DNA from 2 places in the Citricoccus sp. K5 genome. Region 1 is predicted to be linked to the other one. Evidence: predicted binding sites of a transcription regulator. Region 1 holds the regulator's gene; the other holds the start of a gene.
What was found. Region 1 encodes HspR, which represses chaperone genes until heat shock. Its sites were predicted from a motif close to AAGTTGAGTCNNNNNGACTCAACTT; they were not measured.

Region 1 (16,058 bases):
ACGTTCAGGTCGGCCGCGCCATCGGCGGAGAGATAGCCGGCCACCCCGGAGTACACCCCGCGCGGCCCCGCCTCGAGGTCCTCGAGGATGTCCATGGTGGAGATCTTCGGGGCGCCCGTCATCGACCCGGGCGGGAAGGCCGCGGCGAGCGCATCGGCCCGCGGCACTCCGGGCTGCAGCTGGGCGGTCACCGTGGAGACCATCTGGTGCACCGTCGGGTACGACTCGATCGCGCACACCCGCGTGGTCGCCAGTGTCCCCGGCCGGGCGAACCGCGAGAGGTCGTTACGGGCCAGGTCCGTGATCATGATGTTCTCGGCCCGGTCCTTGGGGGAGGAGGCCAGCTCCTCGGCCAGCGCGCGGTCCTTGTCCGGCGTGGCCCCGCGCGGGCGCGTTCCCTTGATCGGCTCCGTCACCAGCCAGCCTCCCGCCGCACTCGAGGAGACCGAGAGGAACCGCTCGGGGCTGGTGGAGAGGATCTGTACCGGCCCGCCCCCGGTCTGAGTCCCGCTGCCCGTCTCGGCTCCGCGCCCGACGCCGGCCCTGGCCACCTGGGCGCGCAGGTACAGGGTGAACGGGGCCCGGTTCGCCTCGGCGAGCCGCCGGTAGGTGGACCAGCCGTCGAAGGCGTCCACCGTGGACTCCAGGGCCGTGGTCAGGCAGACCTCGTAGGTGTTCCCCTCGTGGATCTGCTGCTGGGCCGCCCGGATCTTGGTGAGGTATTCCTCACGGGTGTCCCGCACGGTGAAGACCGGGGGAGTGGCGGGTGCTGCGGCGGCCCGGCCCTCCGCGCGGTCGGCCGGCTCCCCCTCCGAACGCTCAGCCGACAGCCCGTCCGGGAGCCCCTGCGACAGCCCCTCGCGCAATCCATCCGTCACCCGGTCCGCCCACTCGGGCCCGCCCGGATCGTCGGCAGACCAGAAGAGGGTGGTGGTGCCGGCCATGTGGTCCACGCTGGCGCCCCGCTCCGGGTGGAACAGCAGTGCCTCGGGTACGGCCGGCGCCGCCTCGTCGGCGGCCGCGGCCAGCGTTGCCGCCCCGTCCGGGGAACCGGCCTCGCGCTTGATGCCGTAGCCGATCCAGCCCATCCAGCCGGGCTGGAAAGGACTGTCCGCAGGACCGGAGTCGCCCGGATGGCCTACACCACCCGCACGGCCGGGGGTGCCGGGCGCTCCCAGGCCTGCCGGGCCGGCGTCGTGCCCTGCCGCGGGGTGCCCGGTGCTGGGGCCGCCAGGCCAGACGGTGGCCAGCCACGGGAAGAACGCACCGGGGCGCCGCAGGGTGAGCAGGCCGGAGGAGACGGTGGTGACGCCGCTCGTGTGGGTCGCGACGGTCGAGGAATCGGTGGCCAGGCCGATGAGGGAGTGCCGGCTGCGCTCCGGTGCGGGCGTCACGTCCCGGTCCGAACTCTCCAGCAGCAGGGCGGTCGCGGCGTCCGGGCCGCCCATGGCGGCGAAGAGCGCCCTCGGCTCGGCGGCGGTGGCCAGGGTGCGGCGTTCCCACTGGGGCGGGCCGGGCGCCGGCACGAGGGCGAGCGCTGCCTCCCAGCCGGGCAGGGAGCGCAGGCCCTCCACCAGGTCGGCCGCGGCCCGCGGCGTGGGTCCGTGGCCGTTGAGGGTCAGCCAGGCCGCCTCCGCCACCTCGTCCCCGGCCAGGTAGGCGTCCTCCTGCGCGGCCCACCGCTCCCAGTGTGCGGCGAAGGTCTCGCCGTCACGCCGCAGCGCGCGCCGCTGGCGCTCGCCGTCATCCATGGCCACCCAGGCCACGGCATCCAGGTGCGGACGGGCGTTCCGGTTCCCCGCCCCCACGCCTTCGAGGATCACGACGTCGGCCGGCGGAGTGACATCCGCGCGTCCCGGCGCATCGGCTGTCCAGTCCCACCAGGTCCACTGCGCGGTGCGGCCCTGGGCTAGCGGGGCGACGACCTCGTGGACGTAGGTGTCCAGGGAGTCGGCGAGGCCGTCCCAACCGGGATAGATGGAGTCCAGGTGGAAGACGGCCACCTCCAGGTGGGGCCGCAACACGGCTGCCGTCTCCACGGCGAGGGAGGTCTTGCCTGCGCCGGAGCGGCCATCGATCGCCAGCAGGAGGGGAGCTCGCAGGCGTCCTCCCGCGGCCTCCGTGCGGGGTTCGGAACCAGCGGTGGATGTCATGACTGGACGTGGGGAGGTGGAGGGGCCGCCTGGGCCTCGAAGGAGTCGAGGGCCTCGGTGGCCGCCGCCAGGACTTCGATGGCGGTCTGCATCTGCTCCGGTGTGAATCCGGACAGGCGGTCGGTCATGGTGCGGGCCATCGGCATGAAGATCTTCCGGCCGTCCACGGCGGCGGTGTCCGTGTGGGAGATGCTGACCCGGCGCCGGTCCGTGGTGGAGGGGGTGCGCTGGGCGTGGCCGTTGGCGACCAGGCGGTCCACGAGGGCCGTGGTGGAGGCCGAGGTGAGGCTCAGCATCCGCCCGAGATCGGTGGGGCTGGTGTTCAGGCCGGCCGCCTGCCGTTGCATGAGGATGGTCAGGGCGCGCAGGTCGGTGCGGTGCAGGCCGCTGCGGTGGCCGGCGGCATCGACGGTCCGGTCCGCCACCTCGGCATACCGGCGCAAGGCATGGATCAACTGAAAGAGCTCGGCGGACTCCTGGCCGGACTGCGACATGGGCCCTCCTTCCGCCGGTGTCTGACGCTCCAGTCTACTGAGCGGCAGTGACCAGGAGATAACTCGAGAGCAGGTATCTCGATCATCGAGTGAATGAGGTAGCGTAGTGCCCATGCCAGAGAACCCCCGACATCGGGCCGAGCCCGAAGCCGCCGACATCCAGCCGGGCCATCAGTCAGACCTCCAGTCAGATCGTCGGCCTGATCACCGCGCCGAGACCCGGCCAGAGAACCGGCCGGACCGCCGTTCGGGTCAGGAGAAGAAGCGTCCCTGGGGCACGGTGTGGATCCGGGTGGTGGCCGCGTCCGTCCTGGTCCTGGCCTGGTTGGCCGGCACCGGCCTGGGTGGACCGACCTTCGGCAAGCTCGGGGAGGTCTCCTCCAATGACCAGTCCACGTTCCTGCCGGCCTCCGCCGAATCCACGCAGGCCGGGGAATGGGTCTCCCGGTTCACGGACAGTGAGCAGATCCCCGCCCTCGTGGTCCTCGGGCTGCCGGACGGGCAGGCGCTCGCCGAAGGTGCCGAGTCTGCCGGTGAGATGCAGGCGCTGGCCGGATTCGGTGAGGAACTCGGCGCGGTGGAGGGCGTGGACCAGGTCATCGGCCCGGTGCCCTCGGAGGATCGGGAGGCCGTGCAGTACATCGCCCTGGTCAACACGGAGTCGGCCGAGTCGGATGCGGTGGTCGAGGACTTGCGGGCCGTGGCCGCCAACTCCCAGGCGGACCTGACCGGTGCCGGCAATGGGGGTCTGGACGGAGCCGAGATCCACGTGGCCGGGCCCGCCGGACTTGCTGCCGACCTGGCTGGTGCGTTCGCCGGCATTGACGGGATCCTGCTGGCCGTGGCCCTCAGCGTGGTGTTCGTGATCCTGGTGCTGGTCTACCGCTCCGTACTGCTGCCCCTGCTGGTGCTGTTCAACTCCGTGGCGGCCCTGTGCGTGGCCATCCTCGCGATCTACTGGATGGCCGCTGAGGGGTGGATCGCTTTGAACGGCCAGTCGCAGGGGATTCTCTCGATCCTCGTGATCGGCGCCGCCACGGACTACTCCCTGCTGATGGTGGCCCGCTACCGGGAGGAGCTGCGCGTCCGGACGAAGGTGGCCACGGCGGTGCGGAACGCCTGGAAGGGTTCCTTCGAGCCCATCACCGCCTCGGCGGCCACGGTGGCGATTGCCCTGTTGTGCCTGCTCTTCTCGGACCTCAACTCGAACCGGTCCCTCGGCCCGATCGCGGCCTCGGGCATCGTCCTGGCCTGGGCGGCATCACTGTCCTTCCTGCCGGCGGTGCTCTACCTCGTGGGACGTGCGGCCTTCTGGCCCTCAATTCCCCGGCCGGGCACCGTGTCCCGCAAGGACGCCCGATTCCGCCAGCCCGTCGATGCCGCCGGCACGCCGATCCGCGGACTGGAGTCCAACCACGGGGTGTGGACCAGGATCGGCGCCCTGGTGGCCCGCCGTCCCCGCGCCGTGTGGATGGTCACCGCCGCGGTGCTGCTGGTCGGAGCGGCGGGCATCACCCAGCTCCAGGCCAGTGGCGTCCCGCAGACCGAAGTCCTGCTGGGCGAGAGTGACGGCAAGGCCGGGCAGGTGGTGCTCGAAGACCACTTCGACGCCGGCACCGGTGCCCCGGCCACGATCATCGCCCCCGCAGACCGTGCGGACGAGGTCCTCGAGGACGTCCAGACCACGGACGGCGTCGCCTCCGCCTACCTCACCGCCGAAGGCGGCGGCCCGGCAGGACCTGCAGGCGAAACCGCAGGCGCCCCGGAGGGGGCCGGACAGGGCGGTCCGCCGGCCGAGCCGCTCGAGGTCGACGGCCGCGTCTACCTGCAGGCGACCCTCGCGGATGCCGCGGACTCCATGGAGGCCGAGCAGACCGTCGTCGCGCTCCGGGAGGGCCTGCACGCCGTGGACCCGGGAATCCTGGTGGGCGGGACCACCGCCACCAACCTGGACACCAACACCACGGCGCAGGCCGACGTGCGGACCATCATCCCGCTCGTGCTGATCGTGGTGCTGGTCATCCTCATGGTGCTGTTGCGCTCCGTCATCGCGCCGGTCCTGCTGGTGCTGGCCACCGTGCTCAGCTTCGGTACCGCCATCGGCGTCTCGGCGCTGGTGTTCAACCACGTGCTGGGCTTCTCGGGAGCAGATCCCACCGTGCCGCTCTACGGTTTCGTGTTCCTCGTGGCGCTCGGCGTGGACTACACGATCTTCCTCATGACCAGGGCCCGGGAGGAGGCGTTCTCCCTCGGCACCCGGGCCGGGGTGCTCAAGGCCCTGACGGTGACCGGTGGCGTCATCACCTCGGCCGGGGTCGTGCTGGCGGCCACCTTCGCAGCGCTCGTGGTCATCCCGCTGATGTTCATGGTGCAACTGGCGTTCATCGTGGCCTTCGGCGTCCTGCTGGACACCTTCCTGGTCCGCTCACTCGTGGTTCCGGCGCTCACGTATGACATCGGGCCGAAGGTCTGGTGGCCCTCCAAGCTGGCCAGGACCAGGTGAAACAGCAGGGCCCCGTCATCATGATGACGGGGCCCTGCTATGTCCCACGCGGTCTCTGTGCCACGCGGTGATCAGGACTTCTTGGCAGCACCCTGCTTGGCCGCACTCTTCTCCGTGGTGGCGCCCGCCGTGCTCAGCTCGCCGGCGGCGTTGGTGAGGAAGGAGCGCAGGAACCACTGGAACTGCTCCAGGTCCCCGGTCTGTCCGATGAGGATGTCCTCGGTGATCGGGTCCAGCTTGCCGGTCTCGTCGATGGCGTTGCGGTGGTCGGCGATCACGCCGTCGTAGACCTGGTCCAGCGCGGCGATGTGCTCAATGGTGTCCGCCCGGCCCAGGGAGTAGTCATCCCAGGTCCGCTCAGCCACCAGCGCGCCAGGGGTGCCCCCGGGGGATACCCCGAGCGTGGCGATGCGCTCGGCGATGACGTCGACGGCGGCGCGGACCTCGTCGATCTGGGGGTCGAGCATCTCGTGGACGCCGATGAAGTTCGGACCGACCACGTTCCAATGGGCGTGCTTGAGCGTCAGCTGAAGGTCGTTGAGGGCATGGAGACGCATCTGGAGGATTTCGGCGACGCGGTGCCCGTCCTCGATCTCCAGACCGGGCACGGTGTACTTGGCCTGGGCGTCCTTGGCCTTGCTGTTTTTCGCTGCCATCGTGACTCCTTTCGTGCGGCGCCGACTGTCGGTACTGCATTGCGCCGCTGTGTCGATGCCCTCACTCAAACACCCCGTTAACTTGCCCGCAAGGCAACGAAGCCTCACCTTCGTTAATGTGACTTACTCAAAACAGGCCCGGGGTCAGCCGTGACGCTCCTCAAATGCCACCGCCGGGTGTGGGCGAAGGGCCTCCGTGGGCCCGCCGGGAATGAAAGCCGGAAACCTGTGGTTGTCCACATCGAAGGCAAAGTTGAGTCAGGGTGACTCAAGGCAGATTGACAGAGACCTCCTGGGCATGAAACCTTGAGTCTTGAACGCTCAGGTGACTGGATGGCGGGGAAGCCCGCAGGCCCCGGCCGTCAGTCCGGCACCATGCGGCGTCCGGCTCTTGCAGCCCTCGAATCGTCCGTCAAGGAAAGGAACCGCCCATGTCCCGTGCAGTGGGAATCGACCTCGGCACCACCAACTCTGTCGTCTCCGTCCTGGAGGGTGGCGACCCCGTCGTCATCGCCAATGCCGAAGGCTCCCGGACCACCCCGTCCGTCGTCGCCTTCTCGAAGTCCGGCGAGGTCCTCGTCGGTGAGATCGCCAAGCGCCAGGCCGTGAACAACCCCGAGCGCACCCTCGCCTCCGTCAAGCGCCACATGGGCACTGACTGGAGCACCGAGATGGATGGCAAGAAGTACACCGCGCAGGAGATCTCCGCGCGCACCCTGATGAAGCTCAAGCACGACGCCGAGGACTACCTGGGCGAGAAGGTCACCGACGCGGTCATCACCGTGCCGGCCTACTTCAACGACGCTGAGCGTCAGGCCACCAAGGAGGCCGGCGAGATCGCCGGACTCAAGGTCTCCCGCATCATCAACGAGCCGACGGCTGCCGCGCTGGCCTACGGCCTGGAGAAGGGCAAGGAGGATGAGCTCATCCTGGTCTTCGACCTCGGCGGCGGCACCTTCGATGTCTCCCTGCTCGAGGTGGGCAAGGATGAGGATGACTTCTCCACCATCCAGGTCCGCTCCACCTCCGGTGACAACCGCCTCGGCGGCGACGACTGGGATCAGCGGGTCGTCGACTGGCTGCTGACCCAGGCCAAGTCCAAGGGTGCCGACCTGTCCAAGGACAAGATCGCCCTGCAGCGTCTGAAGGAAGCGGCGGAGCAGGCCAAGAAGGAACTGTCCTCCGCCACTTCCACCAACATCTCGCTGCAGTACCTGTCCGTGACCGCGGACGGGCCGGTGCACCTGGACGAGCACCTGTCCCGTGCCAAGTTCCAGGACCTGACCAAGGACCTGCTCGAGCGCACCCGCAAGCCGTTCGAGGACGTCATCAAGGAAGCCGGCGTGTCCGTCAAGGACATCGACCACGTGGTCCTCGTCGGCGGTTCCACCCGTATGCCGGCCGTGGCGGAGCTCGTCACCGAGATGACCGGCGGTCAGGAGCCGAACAAGGGCGTCAACCCGGACGAGGTCGTGGCCGTGGGCGCTGCCCTGCAGGCCGGTGTGCTCGCCGGTGAGCGCAAGGACGTGCTGCTGATCGACGTCACCCCGCTGTCTCTGGGCATCGAGACCAAGGGTGGCGTGATGACCAAGCTCATCGAGCGCAACACCGCGATCCCGACCAAGCGGTCGGAGACCTTCACGACCGCCGAGGACAACCAGCCCTCCGTGTCCATCCAGGTCTTCCAGGGCGAGCGCGAGTTCACCCGGGACAACAAGCCGCTGGGCACCTTCGAGCTGACCGGGATCGCCCCGGCCCCGCGTGGCATGCCGCAGGTCGAGGTCACCTTCGACATCGACGCCAACGGCATCGTCCACGTCTCCGCGAAGGACAAGGGCACCGGCACCGAGCAGTCCATGACCATCACCGGCGGCACCTCGCTGTCCGATGACGACATCGACCGCATGGTGAAGGACGCCGAGGCCCACGCCGCGGAGGACAAGGAGCGCCGCGAGGCCGCCGACCGCCGCAACCAGGCCGAGCAGACCGCGTACTCCGTGGACAAGCTGCTCGCGGACAACGGGGACAAGCTGCCCGAGGACATCAAGACCGAGGTCCAGGCCGACGTCGACGCCCTCAAGGCCGCCCTGGAGAAGCCGGCCGGTGGAGAGAGCGACGATGAGGTGAAGGCCGCCTACGAGAAGCTGCAGGCGTCCCAGACCAAGATCGGTGAGGCTCTGTACGCCTCCCAGGCCTCAGAAGCCGGCGCTGCCGGGGCCGAGGGTGCCTCCGGTGCCGACTCCGGCACGGCCGGCGAGGACGAGGACATCGTCGACGCCGAGGTCGTGGACGAGGAGGAGCCGAAGGACGGCGAGTCCAAGTAAGGCCCGTCCAACGTCGTTGATCCCTAGCTGATACCGGCCCGTCGTCCGACGGCGGGCCACCGGACCCGGGCCGGTCGGCCCCTGTCCCTGCACCGTCAGGGCAGGGCCGGCCGGCCCCGGGGCTACCGGAGGAAAGGACCCAGACCATGCCGAACCACGGTAATGAAGAAGACCGCGAGCGCGAGGAGCCGGTGAGCTTCCAGGACAAGCGCCGGATCGACCCGATGACCGGGAAGGTCCGCGAACCGGCGGGCCAGCCCGCCGACGCCGCTGAAGAACGAACCAACACTGACCAGGACGCCGGCTCCGGTGCGGCGGATGCGGACGGAGACGCGCTCTCCCAGGCCGAGCAGATCCTCAACAGCGTCGCTGACGCCTCGGACGAAGGTGTCACCGGCGCCCAGGACCCGGAGCTGGCCGGCGCGACGGCCCGCGAGGAGGAGCTGCGCAACGACCTGTTGCGCGTCCAGGCCGAGTTCGTGAACTACAAGCGCCGCGTGGACCGGGACCGGGACGTGTCCAAGGACAACGCCATCCAGTCCGTCCTGACGGCCCTGCTGCCCGTGCTGGACGACCTGGACGCGGCGCGCGCCGCGGGGGACCTCACCGAGGGCCCGTTCGCCGCGATCGCCACCAAGTTCAGCACGGTGCTCACCGGCTTCGGGCTGGAGCGGCAGGACCAGGAATCCCTGGTCGGCCAGCCGTTCGATCCGACCCGCCATGAGGCCATGCTGCGTCAGCCGAGCCAGGAGATCCCGGAGGAGCACGTCGTCCAGGTCTTCCGCAACGGCTACCTCCGCGGTGAGCGCGTCCTGCGCGCGGCCCAGGTGATGGTCTCCGCCGGCGAAGGCTGACCAGACCTCCGTCAGACAGGAAAGGAGGCACCATGGCCTCACAGGATTGGGTGGACAAGGACTTCTACGCCGTCCTCGGTGTCTCCAAGGACGCCTCGGAAGCGGACATCAAGAAGGCCTACCGGAAGCTGGCCCGCAAGTACCATCCGGACCAGAATCCCGGTGACGATGCCGCCGAGAAGAAGTTCAAGGAGGTCACGGAGGCCAACTCCGTGCTCTCCGACCCGGAGGAGCGTCAGCAGTATGACGCGATCCGGGCGATGGGGTCCGGGGCGCGGTTCTCCGCGCCCGGTTCCGGCGCGGGCGGCCCTGCCGGCGGCGGTTTCGAGGATATGTTCGGCGGACTGTTCAACCCCGGCGCCGGCCGCGGACGTTCCGGGCCGACCACCGGGGACATCCCGCCTGAGTTCGCCGATCTGTTCGGTGGCTTCGGCGGCCCTCCGACCAAGGGCGCGGATCGCACCGCCAGTACGAGCATCTCCTTCGCCGGCGCCATGCGTGGCACCACCATCTCCCTGCGTGCGGCGGACGGCGAGGTCATCGACGTCCGGATTCCCGCCGGCATCAAGGACGGCCAGAAGGTCCGCTCGCGTGGCAAGGGCTCGCCCGGGGCCGCTGGCGCCGGTGACCTGATCGTCACTGTCAGCGTGAAGGACCACCCGTTCTTCCACCGCGACGGGAACAACCTGCGCGTTCAGGTGCCCATCTCCTTCAACGAGGCTGCCCTCGGCGCCACGATCGAGGTGCCTACGCTGGACGGCTCCGTGAAGGTCAAGGTTCCCGCCGGCTCATCCTCTGGGCGCGTGCTGCGCGTCAAGGGCCGCGGCGTGAAGTCCGCCAAGGGCTCGACGCCGGCCGGAGACCTCCTGGTCGAGCTCCAGGTCGAGGTGCCCACCGCTCTGTCCGATGACGCCCGTGCCGCCGTGGAGGCCTTCGCCGCCGCGACCACGGGACACCATCCGAGGACGGGGCTGGCGGACAAGGCCCGGCTGTGACCACGTTCTGGGAGGAGCCGATCTACGTCATCTCGGTGGCAGCCGAGCTGGCGGACATGCATCCGCAGACCCTGCGCCAGTATGACCGGATCGGACTGGTGGTCCCGCGGCGCCAGGGTGGCCGGCAGCGCCGCTATTCGCGTCAGGACGTGGACCGCCTCCGCACCATCCAGCAGCTCAGCCGGGACGGCGTCTCCCTGGAGGGCATCCGCCGGATCGTGGAGTTGCAGGGCGAGGTCGAGCAGTTGCAGAACACCGTGGCGGAGCTCGCCGGGCAGATCCAGGCGTTCCACGCCTACGCCCGCTACCCCCGCGTGTTCACCGCCGGAGCCACCGGGGACGTGACCAGTACCTTCGACGCCGGCTCGGAGGGATCGCGGCACGCCTCCCGAGCCCGGGACAAGGAGACGGCGGCCACCATCGAGCGCGCCCGCCGGGCCGCCCGATGGCGCCGTCCGGCCGCGGCTCTGTCCGCCGCTCCCGGCATCTTCGAGATCACCGCCGGCTCCGGCCCCGCCTCTGGGATCACCGCCGGGAACCGGGACTACCCCGCCGAGGGATCGGAACCGCGTCCTGGCACGACGTCCACGGTGCGGATATGGAAACGCCAGGGCTGAGGCCGGAGCAACCGGCGGAGCCTGCTGAGCCGGTCGCGCCTGACGGGCCGGTCACGCCTGACAAGCCGCACACGCCTGACAAACAGGTCGCGCCGGTTGCTCGCCGGGACATCTGGGACGCCGCCGAGCGGGATGCCACTCGGGCCCGCCTCCGGGCGGACATGCGCCGCCGCCAGAGCCTGGGCCCGCGCCAGAGATCCGCCCTGGACGGTCTGGTGCACGCCCTGAAACCGGGCTCCATGGACCGCTCCTACCCCGAGCGGCATCTGCTGGCCTATGACCTCGGCACCACCCTGCGACCGGCCGCCGCCGCCATCGCCGTGGGGGAGCCGTCCACCGCCAGCCATCTGACCTGGCAGGTCTCCGGCATGGGGATCTTCGTGCACACCGCCATGTGGGGGGCCGTCCGGGAGGCCGGCCAATTGTGGGCCGCCCAGCGGGAGGCAGGGGCACCACGGCCGTGCGTGGTGGCCTGGCTCGGCTATCACCCGCCCGGCCCCTGGGGCGTGCTGTCCGGACAGTCCGCCCTGCGCGGCGGCGCCCGGCTGGCACGTCACCTGGACGGCTGGTTCGACTACCGCGAGCGGCTCGCTTCGGGCTCCGCCCCCGCCGTTGAGACCGGGTCGTCGGCGCTCCCGCACACTGCCGTGGAAGCCCATTCCTACGGGAGCGTGGTGGCCGCGCGGGCCCTGCAGATCCTGCAGCGCCGCGAGCCGCCGCGCAGGCTGGACGCGCTGGTGGTGTCCGGCGTGGTGGGCCTGCCCCGTGATCTGGCGGGGGACCCGGGGAAGCTGGGGCTGACGGCCGAGCACATCTACCTCGCCCTGGCGGAGACCGATTACCTGTCCCGGCTAGGGCGGCTGCTCTCGCGGAGGCCACCCTGGACCCGGTTCACGCCGCTCCAGGTCGGGGCAGATGACTCGCGTGGTCTCGCCGGCGTGATCGGGCACAACACATCGCGGCATCGGCCTGATTCCGGTCCGCTTCACCGCGGCTTCGGCTACCGGGACGTGGGAACCACGTCGCTGTACCGCATCGCCCGTGCGACGGCGGGTCTGCCCCTCGACTGAGTCTCGACTCGTCCGGGTGCTACCGGAAGACAAGAACGCCCCGTTCTCCGCCGGTAGCCGGCGGAGAACGGGGCGCTTCGCACTGGCTGACTGTCTCAGTGGCAGTCAGGGCAGGGCAGTGCCGGTGTCAGCTGGTGGACGTTCCCTGGCCCGGCCGGCGGCCCTGGGCACCGGGGTCCGGGGCCTGGTCCTGGCTGGATACCTCGTCAGCGCTGGCGTCAGCGGTGGTGCTGGCCGTGGTGGCGAGGTGCTCGGTGCCTTCCGGCGTCCAGCCGTCGGCGTAGGTGCCGGTCTCATAGTCGTAGTCGACCGGCTGACCCTCCTCGTCGGTGCGCTGGTACCACTCGGTGACCTGATCTGAGGTGGAGTCGAAGTCGGCACCGGCGCCGCGGCCCTCGGGGGCCTCGCGCACGGAGAGCTCGAAGTCGTCGCCGTGCTCCTCGATGCCGCGGCGCACGGCATTGTTGATGGCCGTCTTGGCGTAGTCGCGGCGGATGGCCTCGGGGTCCGTGGACAGGTCCCGCAGGAACGCCACGACCATCAGCAACAGGATGACGGAGAACGGCAGGGCGATCAGGATGGTCAGGTTCTGCAGCGCTGTCAGCACGGTCTCGCCGCCGGCCAGCAGCATGACCACGGCGATGCCCATCATGCACAGGCCCCAGAAGATGACCACGAGCTTGTTGGGCTCCGGATTGCCGCGGGAGGACATGGTGCCCATCACCACGGACGCCGAGTCCGCCGAGGTGATGAAGAAGATGGCCAGCACCACGATCACGACGACCGGGGTGATCTGGGCCAGCGGCAACTGGGCGAACAGGGAGAACAGCAGCGACTCCGCGGAGGCCTCGCCGTCCATCCCCTCCACCCCGTTGCGGTTCATCCAGATGGCGGCCCCGCCGAAGACGGTGAAGGCAAACACCAGGATGGAGGTCGGCACGCCCATCACCACCACCACGAACTCGCGCAGGGTGCGCCCGCGGGAGATGCGGGCGATGAACACACCCACGAACGGGGTCCAGGCGATCCACCAGGCCCAGTAGAACGCCGTCCAGAAGGACTGGAACTCCACGGTGTCCGCGCCCCAGGACAGCGACTTGCCCATCATGGAGAACATCTCGTCCGCGTACTCCATCACCCCGGAGGGCAGCAGGTTCAGTAGGAACAGGGTGGGCCCGGCGATGAACACGAACAGGATCAGGCCCAGGGTCATCAGGATGTTGATGTTGGACAGGTAGCGGATGCCACGGGCCACGCCGGACACGGCGCTGACGATGAAGGCCATCGTCAGGATCCCGATGATGATGATGAGCCCGTTGTTGCCCAGCGCGCCGGCGCCGGCGACGATCTGGACGCCCTCGCCGATCTGGATGGCGGCCAGGCCGAGTGTGGCCGCGGTGCCGAACAGGGTGGCGATGATGGCGAAGATGTCCACCACCTTGCCCGCGAGGCCGTCTGTGTGGCGGGCGCCGAACAGGGTGCGGAACACCGAGCTGATCAGCGGCACGCGGCCGCGGCGGTAGGAGGCGTAGGCGATGGCGCCGCCCACCAGGGCGTACATGGCCCAGGCGTGCAGGCCCCAGTGGAAGTGCGACTGTGCCATGGCCTGGTGTAGGGCGGAGTCCGTGCCGGCGGCCACGGTGTCCGGCGGAGGCGCGAGGTAGTGGGACAGGGGCTCGGACGGGCCGAAGAAGAAGATCCCGACGCCGATCCCCGCGCCGAACATCATGGCCACCCACGAGAACCGCGAGAACTCGGGTTCCTCGTCATCACGGCCCAACCGGATCTTGCCGAAACGGCTGAAGCCGATGTAGAGCATGGCGCCGAGGGATACGATCGCGGTGATGTTCAGCAGCCAGCCGGCATTGGTCATGGACCAGCCGAAGGCCGCCGTGGAGACCTCGGACACGGACTCCGGCGCCATCACGCCCCACGCCACGAACGCGACGATCAGCAGTCCCGTGACACCGAAGACGACCTTGTCCAGGCCGAAGCGGTTGCGCTGCTCGTCCACGCCGATGCCTGGCACCAGGCCGGGGTGGATGTCGTGCGGGTACATCCCGACGGCGCCGGACGTCTCCAGCGGACTCTTCGGCAGACCGGGTGTGGCAGAGGAGGGGGTGGTGTCGGGCACCGGGGTCCCTTCGATTGTGACCCGCCCAGGGTAACGCGCAGACCGGACCTGCCGGGCGCTTCGCTGGCGCCCTGGGGGAGGCCGGTGGATGATTCGGCCTCCCAGTATCCCTGTCCGATGGTTCTGGCGCAAAAGCGGGGGCGCCGGAGCGGTGCCTCGGAGCGATCTGCCGAAGGCTCTACTCCGGTGCGGGCAGGCGGCTAGAGACGGAGGTACGTGAGATCGAACACGAGCCGTCCCGCGCGCAGTGCCTTGTTCTCGAAACTGGTCAGCGGGCGGCCCTCGAACCGGGGCGCCCAGCCACCCTCGTGGTCCACGGGGTCTTCCAGGCCGGCCCCTGTACTCGCCTCGCTGACCCCGGCACGAGCCGAGCCGGTGCGGGGTGCGAGGGGTTGTGCCCCGACCTCCAGTTCCCTGCCCTCCAGCCGGACCCTGGTCAACGGTGAGTCCTCGCCGGTGGCGCGGCCCGGATGGGCGTTGGCCAACTGCGGGTGGGCCTCCATGGCCGCGCGCATGTGCACGGCGTAACTGGACCAGTCCGTAGCCAGGCGCAGCACGCCGCCCGGGGCCAGGACCCGGGCCACGCGGTCGGCGAAGGCGGGGCTGACGAGGCGGCGCTTGTGGTGGCGGGTCTTGTGCCACGGATCCGGGAAGAACACCCAGATCTCCTGCACCGAGCCGGCTGGTAGCAGACGGTCCAGGACCTCGGGGGCGTTCGCCTGGACACCGCGGACGTTCTCCAGACCCTCGTCCTCCACGCGCACGAGCAGGGCGGCGAGACCGGGGGTGTAGACCTCCACCGAGATGAAGTCCCACTCCGGGTGGTCGATCGCCCCCTGGGCCGTGGACTCCCCGAGGCCGGAGCCGATGTCCACCACGAGCGGGGCGGTGCGGCCGAAGACCTGGTCCCAGTGGATGTCCGTGCCCTCGGCCACGGACGTGGTGGCGCGGTCCCGGGGCACCTCCACGATGAACTTGCCGTGGGAACGATCCCACGTCTTCTGGCGGCGCGGGTTCAACCGCTCGCCGCGGCGCACGAAGGACACCGGCTCGGTGCGGTAGAGCTCCGGATCGGGTCGATTGTTGTGCCCGTGGGCGTGCTGCGCGGGGGCTGGATGTTCGCTGGTCATGAGGACTTCAAGGGTACCGGGAGATCAGTGGGGGGAGCTGGTCAGCGGTTCACCCCTCTGAGGGGATGATCTCCTCCACGGCGGTCAGGAAGTCCCGGACCACCGGACCGTTGTCATGGCCGCCGCCGAGCCCCTCGTTGAAGAACAGGGCCACCGCCAGGTCACCGTGGACCGCGACCAGCCAGGTGTGGGCCAGGTCCTCACCATCGGCGACGAACTGGGCCGTGCCGGTCTTGGCCAGCACGGGGGCACCCGGGACGTCCTGCAGCATCTCGGCGGTGCCGGTCTCCACCACCCCGGCCATCAGTGCCTGCAGCTGCTCGGCCTCCTCGGCGGTGACCCCTGACTCCGGGGCAGCGGGCGCCTCCACGGCCGGATCGGTCACGAAGAGGGGGCGGACCGTGTGCCCGGCGGCCACTGAGGCGGCCACGGTGGCCATGCCCAGCGGCGAGGCCTCCACGACGCCCTGGCCGAAGAGATTGGCGGCGTGCTCGGTTCCGGTGGAGTCGTCCGGGATGGAACCGAGGAAGGCGGAATCGAGCCCGGTCACCGGCTCGGCAGTCAGCCCCAGGGCCTCGGCGGCCTCGGCCTCGTCGGCGGCGCTGACCTCCTCGTGAGCGCCCACGAAGACGGTGTTGCAAGACTCGGCGAAGGCCTCGGAGAACGGGATCTCGCCCACGGACGCATCAGGGTAACCGTCATAGTTGCCCACCACCATGCCGCCCACATTGAGCGTCTCGGGGCACTGCACCGTGTCCCCGGGGGCGATTCCGGACCGCAGCATGGCCAGGGCGGTGACGACCTTGAACGTGGAGCCCGGTGCGTAGGATCCGGACACGGCCACGGGCCACCCCTCAGGACTGGAGGCCGCGGCGAGCACCTGCCCGTCCGAGGGCCGTAGGGCCACCAGGCCGGCCGGCACGTCCGAGGCGGCGACGACGGCCTCGGCCTCCTCCTGCACGCGCCGGTTCAGCGTGGATGTCAGGTCCTGGCCCGGGGCCGGATCGGTGCTGAAGACCGGCCCTTCCGGTGCCGTCGGCGAGGCGGCCGCTGTAGTGCTGGGGGAGTTGGAGCTGCCCGTCCCGGACGCACCGGTGTCCGGCTGGTCCGGGTTGTCGATGGTGATCT
Region 2 (16,058 bases), 900 kb from region 1:
TGGCTCAGGGATCGGCATCAGTAGCTGCCATCACCGCGGCAGCCCTGCTCGCGCCCATCATGGGATCCATCGATGCACCGGCCATCTTGATCCTGTTGGCCGCCGGAACCGGCGCGGCCTTCGGCGCACACGTCACCGACAACACGTTCTGGATCTTCAAGCAGATGCTCGGTTTCACCACCAAGGGAACCTTCAAGATCTACACCCTGGCGCAGTCCATCTTCGCTGTCATCGGCCTGGCCGTCTGCCTGCTGCTCGAGCTCTTCCTCTGATCGCTCCTCCGCCCCCCAATCCACACCATTCCCCAGGAGTCCCCATGCCCTCCGCTTCCCCGCTCCGCATCACGTTCATCGGCATTGGCGCCATCGGATTGCCCATGGCCCGGCAACTTCTCGCCGCGGGGTTCGAGGTCACCGGAGTCGATCCGTCCGCCGCCCGACGTGAGGAGGCGGCCGTCCAGGGTCTGAGCGTGGAACCGGCGCCGGACTCTGCGGCCGAGGCCGACGTCGTGGTGTGCATGGTTGCCACGCCCGATCAACTGCGGACAGCGGCGTTGGGCGACGACGGCGTCCTCGGGCGCATGCGAGATGGTGCGGTCCTGCTGGTGATGAGCACCGTGGGGCCCCGCGCCGTGCAGGACGTGGCGGACGAGGCGCCGCCGTCCGTGCGCGTGGTGGATGTCCCCGTCACCGGCGGCGTCGCTCGGGCCATCACCGGGGACCTGCGCTTGTTCGCCTCCGGCCCACGATCAGTGGTCGAGGAGATCCGGCCGGTTCTCGACGCCCTGGGAACAGTGATCGACTGCGGTGCAGAGATCGGCCAGGGGCAGTCCTACAAGGCGGTCAACCAACTGCTCTGTTCCGTGCACATCGTCGCGGCAGCCGAGGCCCTGGCCCTGGCAGAGGAGCTGGGGTTGGACCCGGAGAAGGTCTTCTCCGCCGTGGCCGGCGGCGCAGGCGCATCGTGGATGCTCTCCGAACGTGGCCCGCGCATGCTCCAGGGCCTCGAGGCAGAGGTGACCAGCACGATCGGCATCTTCGTCAAGGACTCGACCTTGGTGAAGGAGATCGCTGACGATCTGGGATTCGATGCACCGATGATCACGGCAGCACAGGCGAAGTACCGGGCCGCTCAGAAGTCCGGTTGGGACCGAAAAGATGACTCGCAGGTCATCCAGACCTACCGCCGGGGATAGACGCTAGGCCGGAAGACTCCTTCCCAGCAGGTCTCCAGGTCACCGCTTCCGGATCACGATGGCATCGCCCACGGCACGCTCCGCACCGCCAGAAGGCGAGTTCTCCAGCTCGCCGTCCACGACCATGGCGGTGGACCCGCCGCCGTCGAGATTGATGGCGTCCACCAGCCCCAGCCGCTCGGAGAGGTCCGCCGCCTCGGAGATGCTCAATCCCACGGAGTCGGCCTGCCGGCCGTCGGCAGTGATGAGCACGAGCTGGCCCCGGCCGTCGACCCCGGCGATGGTGCGCGGATTGCGCTGGTGCGTCCAGCCGTAGAACTGGCCCGGGTTGTCGGCATGGACCATGCCGTCACGGGCTGCCGTGATGTTCCGCTCACCGTCCGTCAGTAGGTTCGGGCCCCCGTTGAGCACCTGGGTGTGCGGGGTCATACGCAGTTTCTCGCCGCGCTCGTCGAGGTATTCGTTGGTGAGCTTGATCCGCCGAGCCTCGGTGGCAAACTCGTCCAGATCCGCGGTGTCCTCGCCGATGGCCTGGATGGAGTACTGCCCGTCAGTCAGTTCGGTGCCCCGCTCCTGGTTGACCTCCTGGACCCGGCCGCGGTGATCGACGACGACCTCCATACCGTCCCCTTCCGGCGTGGTCGTCCCGTACTCCTCGGTGAACACGACGATCTCATCGGCATCAGTGCAGGTGACATCATGTTTCGGGGCCTCCGTGGGCAGGTCATCGGTGCCGCCGCAGTTGCGGATCTTGCCGGGCACGCGATTGATGCCGTCCAGGTCCAGCCCCTCTCGGCCTGAGGAGACGCGGCCCTCCCAGGTGAGGCGCTGGATGGAGGCGCGGCCGCTGCGGTGATCGATCACCAGGTTGGGACGGTCCCCCACGGCCTCACTGAGAATCTCCCCGTTGTACGCCGCTGCGCCGGCGGGGTCTCCGGGGGCGCCGTGCTGCTCCCCGTAGACGAAGAACCCGGCATTGACGTCGGCCAGGGCACCGTCGGCCAACTCCGAGGTAGTTTCGGTCCGCTCGATGTCCTCGCCGAAGGTGCCGGTCACCTCCCCCTGGAAGCGGCGCGGGTCGACGGTCACGACGTCCACGTTGACGGGACCGCTGCGGTGGCCGCTTGACGGCTGATCGCCGTCCCAGCCCTCGTACCAGGTACCGCCGGAATACCCGAGGGCCGTCAGTTCGGATCGGGCCGCCTCAGCCTCAGCCTCGGTGGGGAATGCCCCCACTCGGACACGGTGGCCTAGGTAGCCGCCGGAGTCGGCCAGCTGGTCGGCCACCACGGCCTCTGCGCGGGCATCCAGGCCCGCCTCCCGTAGTTCGGCGGCCACGCGGCGGGCCGCGCTCCGGCTGGAGACCTGCGAATCCCGCACACGCTCCTGGCCAGATGGCAGCGTCACCTGCACGGTCCAGGTGTATTTCGCATCAGGATTCCCGAGCGTGAAGGACTCGTGGGTGACACCGCGGGCCAAGCGCTGCTCGGTGCCCGCAGATCGGAAGGTCCCGACGCCGGCCGTCGGCTCCCGCTCGGCGGCCGAGACGTCCGCGGTGACGGCGGTGACCGCGGAAGACTCAGAGGTGGCGGCGACGGGCCCGGCCACGGTGCCGCCGGTCAGCAGGGCGCAGGAGAGCGCGGTGATGGTCAGGGTACGGGTGGCGGTGCGGCGAGTTGAGGTAGTCACGGTGTCCATGCTGACCTGCCCAGCAGCGGCCGCGGGCCGTGACTGGGGTCAATTCGCCGAGCTGTCGCCGAGTGTTCAGATGTCGTCCTCGTAGGCGGGCCCGCCTTCGCCCTCCCACGTCTCCAGGCGCTTGGCCTTCACGCTGTTGAACTTCTGGCGGACGCCGTAACCTGCGTGATCGTCCTCAGCGATGAACTGGGCGCCGAACCCTTCCAGGGCCATGCGCAGCCGGTGGCTCTCGTCCGCATTGAGCGTGCCGTGGCCCCGCTCGTAGGCCCGCAGATCGCCGGGTTCCAGGCCAGCAGCCTTGGCCACCACGGAGTAGGACACCTGGGTCAGGGCACGGGCGGCGCGTGCCAGGTCTGCGGGAATGATGAAGTCGTGGTCAGCCATAGCTCCATCATGTCCCGTCGGCCGCGGGTTTGCACGTCCTCGTTCAGGGCACCCGAGAGCAGGGCCGCGGTGGCGTCCACGGAGGACGGATCGAGCTGCCCGTCACAACTGAGTCAGCCTGCGGCGTGACTCGCACGAGATCGCCGCCCTGGCCTCCGGACATCCGACGCCGTCCGGTCACGGCCACGGCGAATGCGCAGTGAACCCGTGTGCTCCAGCGTCCTGGTCACTACGGTGGCACCATGGGACCTACACCTGTGAAATCAATGGGTCTCGGCTTCGCCGCCGGACTCGGAGTTGCCGTCAGTGCCGCCGTCGGCCGCAAGGTGGTCACCGCCGCCAAGGTCGGCCAAGGCCACCCCCTGAAACACCGTGCGCTGGATCTGGCCTCCGGCCTGATCCAGCCGAAATACCCGCTGGAGGCCATGAGCACCTACCTCAACGGCCTCCACATGTACGCCGACGAGATGGGTCGGCAGGTGGAGGCCTCACACTTCTGCATCCACCTGCGCCACGACCTGCACCAGTGCGTGATCTTCGATAGAAACGCGCCCGATGCCCGGCTGATCGGCATCGAGTACATCACCACCGAGGAGCGCTTCCTCAGCCTGCCGGAGGACGAGAAGCGGCTCTGGCACAGCCACCACTACGAGGTGAAATCCGGCGTACTCGCCGCCCCCGGCGTCCCGGAGCTGGCCGAGCACGCCTACTTCACCGACCTCGTCACCACCTACGGCAAGACGTTCCACACGTGGCAGTACGATCGCGATGAATTCCCCTACGGCATCCCGCAGCTGATGATGGGGCTGACCGAGGACGGGCAGGCCGATGAGGAGCTCATCCGCAAGAGGGACCGCCGCCTCGGCATCTCCACCTCGCACAAGCGAGCCAGCCGCGCTGACATCCCGATGCCGGAGGTCGCCCCGGGCGCCAACCTCTGGGAGAGCGGCCGAACCGTGCAGACCCGGCTGGAGGAGATGGACTTCAAGCGGTAGCCGAATCGTCGCGCAGACCAGGATGGTCAGTAGTCATCGGCGGAGATTCTGAACTCCTGGGCGATGAGATCCAGGGTGTACTCCTGCCTCAAACGACCGGCACTGTTTTGGTTCGCGAACATTCCCTTGCGCCAGAAGGCACCCTCCTTAGGGCGCGTGTCAATCCACTCGACCGGCAGGATCCATTCGGCCTCGTCGTCGGACTCGGACATGCCGTTTACCGCGTAGTGGTAGTTGCCGACCAGCTTGTGGTCGGCGAGTTTCATGCTCTGCCCGTTCATCATCACGGTGGCTTCGTCGAATCGGACGGCCTCGCCCACAACGGTTCCGACACCCACATACCCCTGTTTGGGGATATACGCGTTGACCCGGGCGCCCACAGGGACGTTCCGCAAGGTACGTGAGTACCATGCCCCTCCACCCGCACTGACGAATCCGTACCTGCGGCCATCCTCCCAACTGCGTCCAGGCTGATAGTCGCCTTCGCCGAACGAGACGAACCAGTCCACGCCGTTCCAGGAGGCACGTCGTGCCTTGCGCGCACGAGCGCCCACAGGAGCCACCGTCGTTTCCTCCGATGCAGCCAGCCATGTTCGTGCTAAGTAGGAGCGGTCATCCTCTTCCAGATAGGCGAAAAAGACTGCGTTGATCGGCACCCCGAAGTCGCGCAGGTAAGTGACGATTCGCTCAGAGGATGCGTCCAGTTCGCTGGCCACGATGGTCAACTGGAGATCCTCATTGAGCACGTCGGGGCGAGTCGCCTGGAAGACATCCTCGAAAGCCTCCTCGAAGGGGACGTTCAAGTAGTCATTGGCGATCACCACGACTTCGTCGGTCGAGAGAGTCGCACACCACGAGCCGTAGTCCAGCGCCTGAGCCACGACGTCCCGGGGCGTCCGGTCGCGCTTTAACTCCAGAACGTGGAGGTGGCCGTCGGCGTCAATCGCCAGCAGATCGATGAACTTTCCATAGGGAGTCTTCACTTGCCGTCCGATGATGAGGAGGGGCTCCCCCAAAAGCGTTGAGTCGTGCTCGAGCAGTTCCTCGAGCTGCCGTTCCGATGGCATGACAGTGCTATTGAGCTTCCTCGGCTTGCCGCCGTTGATGCGCCAGATTCCCATTTCGACAGCCATCTGCTTGGCTTCACCACATTCGCTCGACGTCGGTAGATTTCAAGAGCCGAGCTGCGGGCAGTATTTGCCCAACACACTGCGGACAGCAAAACGGCCGCCCACCCCGGAGGGTGAGCGGCCGTTTTAGAGTCTGATCAGATCAGAGGGGGCGGACCGACGAGGCCTGCATGCCCTTGTCGCCCTGAGTCGCCTCGAACTCGACCTTCTGGTTCTCCTGAAGTTCGCGGAAGCCGCCGCCGTCGATGGCGGAGAAGTGCACGAAGATGTCAGCGGAGTTGTCGTCCGGGGCAATGAAACCAAAGCCCTTTTCAGCGTTGAACCACTTGACTGTACCGGTGGCCATGGTGGCCTCTTTTCTTTAGGGTGCTAAACCCGCCAGTTTTTCCAGCGGGGGCGAAGCGGTGTGTACATACCGCTTCCCCAGCGCCCCATCCGACCCGAAGGCCGTCCGGTCCGCAGTGGTGACGGACTTACTGCATCTACTACAACTACTTCTGCAAGCAACTGTACGGCATCAAAGCACTTCTGGGAACCACGGGGTCCGTCGACTGCCTCGGCCACACAGAACGAGCCCCTCTGGCACTCCGGGAATTCATCGCCCCACCTGGGATTTACACTCAAATCCGTGATCGCACGAACCAAGAATCAGGGGCCCGAGCCGGCTCCGACTGGAGACACCTCGGCCCCCTTCGTTCCTCCCGAGGGATGGACGAGATCGCCCAACGTCTCGACGAGCCGCTTCGCCTTAGAGATGAGCAACACCACGCGTTGGTACACCAATGACGGTCAGGGGAACGGGTACTTCGCCCCCGGCTGGGACAGCGAGCGCATCGCCCGCAGGACGGGAGTCTTTCGCTGGATCGCTGTAGCCCTGGCCATGATCATGATCGCCGGCGGGGCCATCCTCGCGTCGGCGCAGTACGGAGAACAGATCGAGTACAACCAGCTGAAATCGACGGGGGTGCAGACGACCGGCGTGGTTGGCCCCGTGACGGTGGAGCACACGTCGGAACAGGTGCGCAGGTCCGGGCGGGCCTACACCACCCGTTCAACCTCGGTGCTGGATTACACCGTGGGCGGTCAGGAGATGCGCGAGGAGATCACCGCATCCTCGAGCACGAAGATCCGCCGCTCCCCGGACAGGTATCCGGAGCCGGCCTGGACTCAAGGGCAGGAACTGATGGTCTATGCCGACCCCGAGGAGCCCGAGCGATTCGTCCTCGTCCATGAGTACAAAGAGGCGGATGCCGATTCCCTGCCACGGGGAGTCATCATCATCATGATCATCACCGGCGTCCTCCTGATCCTGCCCCTGGTGCTGTTCCTCGCCGGCGCGCGCAACGTGCGTGAGGCCCGCAAACTCTGAGCATTCGACCTTCTTGAGCCAGGTGCGCTCATGTTTCTTGCATCCCGAGGCGGGATTCGGGAACATTCTGACGTCACTCGTCGTTACTTGAGTTGAACACACTCAACTATCGCTGGAAACACCCCTCAGGGAGGACACTTTGCCCGCATTCTTCGGCCCCGCCGGTTCCAACGGCGACTCCTTTGACGACTTTGTCACCCGCTACCTCCAGGGTCAGCGGGTCGGTCGGCAGGGACGCCCCGTCGACCTCACCCGCCTTCTGAGCAAGCGGACCCATGACGCACTGGCCACCGCCGCGACCTTCGCCGCCGAACGCGGCCAGTCCGACGTCGACGCGCTGCACATCCTGCGCACCATGCTGGGCGAGGACCCAGCCGCCGCCGCGGTGCGCCAGTCCGGCGCCGACCCGCAGGCCCTCATCGCCGCCGTCGACGACCGCCTGCCGGCCCCGAGCGAGCGGAAGGACGCCAGCTCCACCGCGTCCCTGAACGCTTCCGCCCAGAAGGTGCTGTTGGACGGCTACCAGGTGGCCCGCGGATTCGGTTCCACCTACATCGACCCGGAGCACGTGTTCTTCGCGTTCGTGCTGAACCACGACTCCCCCGCCGGACAGCTCCTGACCCAGGCGGGCGTCACCCCACAGTCCCTGCAGTCCGCCGCCCAGCAACAGCAGCAGCAACAGCTGCAGGGCCAGGCCGGCCAGCAGCCGTCGGGTCAGGATTCCGAGGCCTCCGTCCTGGAGAAGTTCGGCCGGGACCTGACCGCTGAGGCGAAGGCCGGCCGGCTGGATCCGGTGATCGGGCGGACCGACGAGGTCGAGCAGACCATCGAGGTGCTGGCCCGCCGCACCAAGAACAACCCGGTGCTGATCGGCGAGGCCGGCGTCGGCAAGACCGCCATCGTGGAGGGCTTGGCCCAGGCCATCGCCGACGGCGAGGTGCCCGCCCAACTGCAGGACCGCCGCGTCATCGCCCTGGACCTGGCCGGCATGGTCGCGGGCACCCGTTACCGCGGTGACTTCGAGGAACGGCTCACCGGTGCCATGGACGAGCTCGCCGAGGACAGCAGCACCATCGTCTTCATCGACGAGCTGCACACCATCGTCGGCACCGGCGGCTCCGGGGAGTCCGGCGGCATGGACGCCGGCAACATCCTCAAGCCCCGCCTGGCCCGCGGCGACCTGCACATGGTCGGCGCCACCACGCTGAAGGAGTACCGCACCATCGAGAAGGACGCCGCCCTGGAGCGTCGCTTCCAGCCAGTCAACGTCGGCGAGCCCTCCGTGGAGGACGCCGTGCAGATCCTGACCGGCCTGGCCGATCGCTACGCGGACCACCACCAGGTGACGTACACGGACGAGGCGCTGCGCGCCGCCGTCGTGCTCTCTGACCGGTACATCACCGACCGGTTCCTGCCGGACAAGGCCATTGATCTCATCGACCAGGCTGGGGCGCGGCTGTCCCTGAAGCGCGGCCCGAAGCACGACGCCGGCCCGGCCGTGGACACGGACGCACTGCGGTCCCAGCTCGCAGAGTTGGAGGCCGAGAAGAACTCGGCGGTCAACGCGGAGGACTACGAGCGTGCCACCGAGCTGCGGGACGAGGTCGCCCGCATCAGCGAGCAGCTGGCCGAGGCCTCTGCCATGCAGGAGCAAGGCGCGGCTTCCCGCGCGGAGGCCGTGGTGGATGAGGACGCGATCGCCGAGATGGTCTCCCGTGCCACCGGCATCCCGGCCGCCCGGATGACGGAGGCCGAGAAGTCCCGCCTGGCGCGGCTGGAGGACGAACTCCATGCCCGGCTGGTCGGCCAGGACGATGCGGTCGCCGCGATCGCGAAGTCCATCCGCCGCTCCCGGACCGGGATGGCCGATCCGTCCCGCCCGGTCGGCAGCTTCCTGTTCCTGGGCCCCACCGGCGTCGGCAAGACCGAGCTGGCCAAGGCCCTGGCGGGCTCGCTGTTCGACGACGAGGACGCAATGGTCCGGTTCGACATGTCCGAGTTCGGCGAGCGCCACACGGTCTCCCGTCTGGTCGGCGCCCCTCCGGGCTACGTGGGCTATGACGAGGCCGGGCAGCTGACCGAGCGGGTGCGCCGCCGCCCGTACTCGGTGATCCTGCTCGACGAGATCGAGAAGGCCCACCCGGACGTGTTCAATCTGCTGCTGCAGGTGCTCGACGACGGCCGCCTCACCGACGGCCAGGGCCGCACCGTGGACTTCCGCAACACGGTGCTGATCATGACCTCGAACCTCGGCTCCGAGTTCATGTCCTCCGGCGGCGCCCCGCTGGGCTTCGTCTCGGCGGATGCCGAGGCCGCGCAGCGGGACCTCCGTCAGAAGGTGATGGGACGGGTCAAGGAGTTCATGCGGCCGGAGTTCCTCAACCGGATCGACGACACCGTGCTGTTCTCGCCGCTGTCCGCTGCGGAACTGCGTCAGATCGTGGGCTTGCAATTGGCCGATTCCGAGCAGCGGCTCGCTGCCCAGGGCATCGCCCTGGAGGTGGACGACGCGGCCCGGGACTGGATCGCCGAGGCCGGCTACGAGCCGGCCTACGGCGCCCGCCCGCTGCGCCGAGTCATTCAGCGTGAACTCGACGACCGGGTGGCCGATCTGCTGGTCTCCGAGGCGGTGACCGACGGTGATGCGGTGCGGGTGACCGTGACCGACGGGCAGTTGGTGGTGCAGCCGGTGAGGGCTCAGGTGCCGGAGGCACTGGCGGCCTGAGTGGTTGCAGGCATGCGTTACGAGGTCGGGGCGTTCGTTGACCTTCGTCAGCGAACGCCCCGGCCTGTTTTCATGACGGAGCGATGCGGGCGGATTCTTTAGGCCCAATACAGGGACATCGGGTTGGTCACCAGCAGGGCCTGCTTTTCCGACTCGGTCGGCGCGATCTGTGGGATGTACCCCAGCAGCAGCGCGTCGTCCGGCATGTGCGAACGCAGGTTCGGATGCGGCCAGTCCGTGCCCCACAGGATCCGCTCCGGGAACTCGGCCATCACCCGGCGGGCGAAGGGGACGACGTCGGCATACACCTCGCGTTGCCCATCCACCGCGTAGGGACCGGCTTCCGAGAGGCGTTCGGGGCAGCTGACCTTGACCCAGGCGTCGGTCCGCTCGACGAAACGGACGAAGGAGGAGAACTCGTCCGAGTCCGCGCCCTTCCGGACGTCCGGGCGGCCCATGTGGTCGATGACGAGCGGGACGCCAAGGCCCGCGAACGTGTCCTCGAGGCCGGGAAGGTCCTCGGATTCGAAGTAGAGGACGATGTGCCAGCCGAAGTCACGGATCTTGTCCGCCACCTGCGCGAGTTCCTCGAACGGCTGGCTCTGGACCAGTCGCTTGACGAAGTTGAAGCGCACCCCGCGGACTCCGCGTTCGTGCATGGCGGCCAGCTCTTCGAGCGTCACGTCTGCACCCACGGAGACCACACCGCGCGCGGTGTCCCCGAAGTCGTCCAGGGCATCCAGCAGTGCGGCGTTGTCATGTCCGTGGCAGGTCGCCTGGACGATGACGTTCCGGGCGACGCCCAGGTGCTCCCTCAGGTGCCGCAGGTCGGCCTTACTCGCATCGCACGGCGTATACTTCCGCGCTGGCGAGAAGGGAAACTCCGCGGCCGGGCCGAACACATGGCAATGGGCGTCCACTGCCCCCTCCGGGAGGGTGAAAGCGGGCTCGCCCCGATCTTTCACCCAGTCCAGCCAGCCGGCGGTCTTCTCAGATTCGGTCACCCGTGATCCTCCTGAACGGATTGGTGCAGTCTGGTGCCCCACCGCTAACCGTGGCGGGACCGTGACCAGAATATGATCCGAGTCACCCGACGGTAGCCGCCCTCGGGATGGTTGACAACCATTTCGAGCGAGCCTGACATCTCCGCGAATGAGCCTGAAAGATTGCTGGCAGACCGTGCCCCCGTCGGGCCCCTGGGCCCCAGCACTATAGATGAGCCTGATGTCACCGATAAGCAAGAGCGCGTTCCCCTATTGTCCTGCAGTGGAGATGCTGATGTGACCTGGATCTCATTTGCAGCGTGCACCGAGGCCAGGAGAATCGGCACCCCCGCCTCCCCGGCCCTCTCGGCCAGGTTCATCACAGGAGATGACATGGAACTTCGACGCACCCTGCGACCCGCTGTCGCCATCACCACCCTCGCCCTCATGTTCGGATTGACCGCTTGCGGCGGATCCGCCGAATCAGAGCCCGTCAGTGATTCCGCGAGCAGCCGTGGCGCTGCCGAGGAGGTCCTCCCGCTGACCGTGGCCCGCGGCGGCGTGAACATCGAGAACGCCGTCCTCGCTGATGAGCAGGGCTTCTTCGAGGAAGAAGGACTCGACATCGGCGAAATGCAGCTCACCGGCATGGGCGGAGCCGCCGCGAACTCCTCCGTGATCTCCGGCGAGTTCGATGTGGCGGCCACCGACGCCGTCACCGTTATCCGGGCCGTGGCCGAGGGCATGCCCGTCGTCGCGGTGGCCGGCACCAAGTCAGCCGACCCGGACTACGAGGGCGAGGTCTCCGACGGCGTCGTCGTCCCGCCGGGTAGCGACATCAAGGAATGGACCGATCTGGAGGGCAAGAAGATCGGCGTCCCTGAGCTCGGCGGCCTGCCGCACATGGCTACCATGACCGGCCTGCTGGAGAACGGAGTCGACCCGGACTCGGTCGAGTTCGTGCCGCTGCCGACCGACGCCCTGGTGGAGGCCGCGGCGAAGGGCCAGGTGGATGCGGTCTTCACGTTCAGCATCTTCCTCCTCTCCGCCGTGGACAGCGGCTTCACTCGCGTCGGCACGGGAGTGCGCGAGTACCTGCCCCACGCCCCGCAGGTGCTGTGGGTTGCCTCGAAGGAGTTCGCCGAGAAGAACCCGGAGGCCCTCGAGCGGTTCCACAACGCGATCGAGAAGGGCACCGAGTACGGCAATGAGAACGAGGAGGCCGTGCGGCAGGCCTACCACGATCACACCCAGCTCCCGGCTCCCTTCATCGATGAGCGCATGGTGCTCGAGCCCCTCAACGTCGAGTTCGACGAGGAGGGGTGGAACACCCTGCTCCAGGTGATGAAGGACGAGGGCGACCTCCGTGAGGATCTCACCTACGAGGAGATCGTCTGGGAGGGAGCCCGTTGAGCCGCCCGCTGGCCCACCGCTCCGCCCCGACATCATGAGAGGTCTTCGACGTGACCGTGACTGACATCCAGCGCGCCGCCCGAGCCCCGGCTCGCACTCGCACTCGCACGCCGAGGGAACCGCGGCTGGGCGGGATCGGGATCACCGCCTGGAGGATCCTGGTCTTCGTGGCAGGAATCGCCCTCTGGTACCTGATCCACCTGACGGGGATCCTCCCCGCCGCACTCCTTCCCGGCCCGATCGCCGTGCTCACGGAATGGGCTCAGGCGCTGGTGTCGGCCAGCTTCTGGTCGATCCTGGGAGACACTATCGCCGGCGCCCTCGTTGGCCTGGCCTTCGGGATCGTGGCGGGAATCCCCCTGGGAATCCTGACGGGGCGCTTCGTGGCCGCCGAGCTGTCGGTGCGGTTCCTCGTTGACTTCGGCCGCGCGTTCCCGGCCGTCGCACTCGTTGCCGTGCTCCTGCTGGTCCTCGGGCGCGGCATCGAGGTGAAGGTGGTGCTGGTCTTCGTCGCTGTGGTGTTCATCATCATCCTGCAGACCCAGCACGGTGTCCGCAGCGTGAGTGCCTCGATCGTGGACACCACCCAGGCGTTCCGGATCCGCGGGGGGCTCTTCATGCGCAAGGTGCTGCTGCCGAGCGCCGCTCCCTCCATCCTGGCCGGGCTGCGCCTGGCGGCCTCCGTGGCCGTCCTCGTCACGATCTCCACGGAGGTCCTGACCGGCGCACCCGGCCTCGGGGCAAGCATCGCCGAGGCCCAGGTCGGGGGCAACTCTGCGCTCGCCTACGCCTACATCGTCTATGCCGGCCTCCTGGGCTACGCCGTGAACGTGGGGCTCGGCTGGGTTCAGGCTCGGCTCCTGCGATGGCAGCCCAACGGATCGGGAGACTGATATGGGTACCAAGACATACTCCCCGCTGATGTCGGTGTTGCTGCAGGCCTGGCTGCCTGTGACGTTGATCCTGCTGTGGTTCGCCGTGTCCGCGAACTCCACCTCGGTGTTCTGGCCGCCCCTGACCGAAATCCTCGGCACCATGGGCGAGTGGGCCAGCAGCGGCGGGCTCTGGCGTGACGCGCTGTTCAGCTTCGGCAACTACTTCCTGGCACTGCTCGTATCCCTGCTGGTCGGGCTCGCCCTGGGCACGGCGATCGGGCTGATGCCCCGGGTCGGCCTCATCCTGGACCCCTATCTGGACTTCTTCCGGTCCCTGCCCAACGTGGTCTTCGTCCCGATCATCATCCTCACGCTCGGGATTGGGCGGGAGCCGAAGGTGTTCCTTATCTTCATCGCCTGCGTCTGGCCCATCCTGCTCAACTGCATCGTGGGCGTCCGCTCCATCCAGCCCGCCATCTTCGAGGCGTCTCGGGCTTACCGGATCCCACTGCACCTGCAGATCCCCAAGGTCGTACTCGCCGGAGCACTGCCGCAGATCGCGGTGGGCGTCCGGCTGGCGATCACCATCGGGATCGTCATGCTGGTCGTCAGCGAGATGTACGGGGCCACCGAGGGGGTCGGGTACTTCATCCTGCAGAGCGGCCAGCGCTTCCAGCTCGCCGCCGCTTGGGCCGGAACCCTGCTGGTCGGGGTCATTGGCTGGGTGTTCACTTCGCTCTACGCCATCGCCGAGCACCGACTGCTGCAGTGGAACCGCGAGCAGGATGCCGGACCCACCACCCGCCCTCGAAAAGGAGCACGAGCATGACCTCCCAGACCCTTGCCACCGACCTCGCACTTTCCGCCCAGCACGTCAGCAAGGCCTTCGGCACCGGGGCCGAGAGGGTGGTGGTCATCGAGGACCTCCACCTCGAGATCCAACCCGGTGGCGTGACCTGCCTCGTCGGGCCCTCCGGGGTCGGCAAGACGACCCTGCTGCGGCTGCTGGCCGGACTGGCCGCTCCTTCTTCGGGCCAGGTGTCCCTGGGAGGCACGCCGATCAGCGGGGCGGTCGAGGAGATCGCCGTGGTGTTCCAGGACTACCGCGGTTCACTGATGCCCTGGATGCGCGTGCTGCAGAACGTCGCCTTCCCCCTCGAAGGGCAGGGCGTGGCCAAGGCCGAACGGCTGGCACGTGCGGCCGCGGCCCTTGAGGTGGTCGGCCTGGCGGACAGCGCCAACCGCTACCCGTGGCAGCTCTCCGGCGGCATGCAACAGCGGGTCGCGATCGCCCGGGCGCTGGCCTACGAGTCACCGATCCTGCTGATGGACGAGCCCTTCGGGTCCCTGGACGCGCAGACCCGGTTCGAACTGGAGGACCTGGTCCTGCGGCTGAGGCGGGACCTGGGCATCACCATCGTGCTGGTCACCCACGATATCGATGAGGCGGTGTACCTGGGTGACCGCGTCGTCGTCTTCGGTGGGCGGCCGTCACAGATCGTCGACGACATCGCCGTGCCCCTGGGCCGGGACCGCAGTCAGCTGACCACGCGGGCCGAGCCCGTGTTCATCGAGCTGCGGACCCGCGTGCTGGACGAGATCCAGCGCACCGGTCTCAAGACCTCCCCCCGCTAGCAGGACCCACGCCGCAGTCGTCCTCGAAGCCAATGCGTGCCGCGGCGAACACCTCACGGAGCCACCGGTGCTCCGGATCGGGTTGATGCACCGGGTGCCACCAGAGCGCGTTCAGCAGCGGCACGGCGTTGAACGGCAGCTCCAGGACCTGTACTTCACCCATGCGTTGGGCGAGCGGGGAGAGATGGCGTTGGATGATCGCCAGGCGCTCGGTGTGCTCCACGAACAGGGGCAGCATCACGAAGCTCTCGGCGACTGCGTCGATCCAGGGATTCACCCCCAGCTGCTCGAGCTGGCGCCCCACGGAAGTGAACGCGAAGCGGGTGCGGTAGGTGAAGACCCAGGGGGACTCGGACAGCACCTCCATGGTGAGCCCGTCAGCGACCCGTTCATTGTCGGTGGAGGCGATGGCCACCCAGTCGTCCCGGATCACGTCTTGGTGCGGCAGTTCGGACACCACCCCGTGGGGTAGCACGAGCGCGTCAATCGAGGGCAGGCGCAGCAGCACCTCGTCCATCGTCTCCGGAGAGGAGGGCACGAAGTGCATCCGGACGTTCGGCGCCTGCTGATGGGCGATCTGGGTCACCCGCGGCGCGATCGTGGCCAGCGAGTAGTCGGAGCAGTGGATGATGAACTCGCGCTCGGACTCCGTGGGATCCCACCGGGACTGGCTCTCGAACACCCGGCGCGTGGCATCCAGCGCCACGGTCGTGTGCTCGGCCAACCGCACCGCCAGCGGCGTGAGCTCATACGTGTTGCCCCGCCGGGCCAGCAGCGGATCGTCGAAGTGCCGGCGGAGCTTGCCCAGTGAGGCGCTCAGCGAGGGCTGGCTCAGTTGCAGCCGGGTGGCCGCCCGCGTGACGTTTCGCTCGGTGAGCAGGGCGTCCAGGGCCACGAGCAGATTCAGGTCGAGTCGTGAGAGCAGTCGTTCGTCCGGCATGGCCGCGCCCTCCTTTAGAGAATGTCGGTCGATGATGCGCTCAGGCTATCAGCCATACCGATAGTGGGGATATTCATTCGGGGCTTCACTGATGATGTGACGCCGACCACTATGGATGTCACGAGGCCCATCCGGGCCGTCGCCCGCTCCGGGCACTGAAAGGACCGAGGATGACCACGCTTCTCTCCCACCTGTCGTACATCGCGTTGACCACCCCCGATGTCGAGGCATCGGTGGACTTCTACGTCAACAAGGTCGGCCTCACCGAGGTGGCCCGTGAGGACGGCAAGGTCTACCTGCGTTGCTGGGGCGACTACTACACCTACAGCCTGGTGATCCAGCACGCTGACGAACCCTCCTTGGCCACCATGGCCTGGCGCACCACCAGCCACGAGGCCCTGGACGAGGCGGTGCAGCGCATCGAGGCCGCCGGCGTCACCGGTGAGTGGTTCGATGGCCTGGACATCGGCCGCGCCTACCGCTTCGTGGGACCCTGGGGCCACTCCATGACCCTGCATTGGGACGCCCGGCATTTCCGCTACGAGAAGGGTGAGCTCGCCTCGGTCTTCCCGGACCGCCCCCAGCGGCGCAGCCGGGTGGCCGGCGCCCCCCGCCAGCTCGACCACGTCACCATCTGCGCTAGCGATGTGGATGCCTTCGCCGCCTGGTACAGCGAGGTGCTGGGATACCGGATCATGGCACGCACGGAACTGGAG

Region 2: BOSE125_RS15665 (ATP-dependent Clp protease ATP-binding subunit) is a predicted target of HspR. The motif match lies at 6,856-6,880, and genes of this name have one in related genera.

Annotation. Positions count from the first base shown of each region.
Region 1 is NZ_LR732817.1:2,575,987-2,592,044, reverse strand. Features, by position in the region: gene BOSE125_RS11600 (chorismate-binding protein) at 1-2,153, opposite strand, end outside; gene BOSE125_RS11595 (MarR family winged helix-turn-helix transcriptional regulator) at 2,150-2,647, opposite strand; gene BOSE125_RS11590 (MMPL family transporter) at 2,760-5,150, shown strand; gene BOSE125_RS11585 (Dps family protein) at 5,222-5,806, opposite strand; gene dnaK (molecular chaperone DnaK) at 6,238-8,130, shown strand; gene BOSE125_RS11575 (nucleotide exchange factor GrpE) at 8,277-8,984, shown strand; gene BOSE125_RS11570 (DnaJ C-terminal domain-containing protein) at 9,017-9,979, shown strand; gene BOSE125_RS18255 (heat shock protein transcriptional repressor HspR) at 9,976-10,596, shown strand; gene BOSE125_RS11560 (alpha/beta hydrolase) at 10,578-11,666, shown strand; gene BOSE125_RS11555 (BCCT family transporter) at 11,794-13,800, opposite strand; gene trmB (tRNA (guanosine(46)-N7)-methyltransferase TrmB) at 14,001-14,930, opposite strand; gene BOSE125_RS11545 (penicillin-binding transpeptidase domain-containing protein) at 14,980-16,058, opposite strand, start outside.
Region 2 is NZ_LR732817.1:3,478,671-3,494,728, reverse strand. Features, by position in the region: gene BOSE125_RS15705 (GntP family permease) at 1-272, shown strand, start outside; gene BOSE125_RS15700 (NAD(P)-dependent oxidoreductase) at 317-1,195, shown strand; gene BOSE125_RS15695 (phosphodiester glycosidase family protein) at 1,235-2,884, opposite strand; gene BOSE125_RS15690 (hypothetical protein) at 2,960-3,277, opposite strand; gene BOSE125_RS15685 (OBAP family protein) at 3,520-4,272, shown strand; gene BOSE125_RS15680 (endonuclease NucS domain-containing protein) at 4,299-5,405, opposite strand; gene BOSE125_RS15675 (cold-shock protein) at 5,545-5,748, opposite strand; gene BOSE125_RS15670 (DUF3592 domain-containing protein) at 6,157-6,771, shown strand; gene BOSE125_RS15665 (ATP-dependent Clp protease ATP-binding subunit) at 6,911-9,496, shown strand; gene BOSE125_RS15660 (amidohydrolase family protein) at 9,595-10,500, opposite strand; gene BOSE125_RS15655 (ABC transporter substrate-binding protein) at 10,873-11,892, shown strand; gene BOSE125_RS15650 (ABC transporter permease) at 11,943-12,785, shown strand; gene BOSE125_RS15645 (ABC transporter permease) at 12,787-13,596, shown strand; gene BOSE125_RS15640 (ABC transporter ATP-binding protein) at 13,593-14,402, shown strand; gene BOSE125_RS15635 (LysR family transcriptional regulator) at 14,383-15,342, opposite strand; gene BOSE125_RS15630 (VOC family protein) at 15,513-16,058, shown strand, end outside.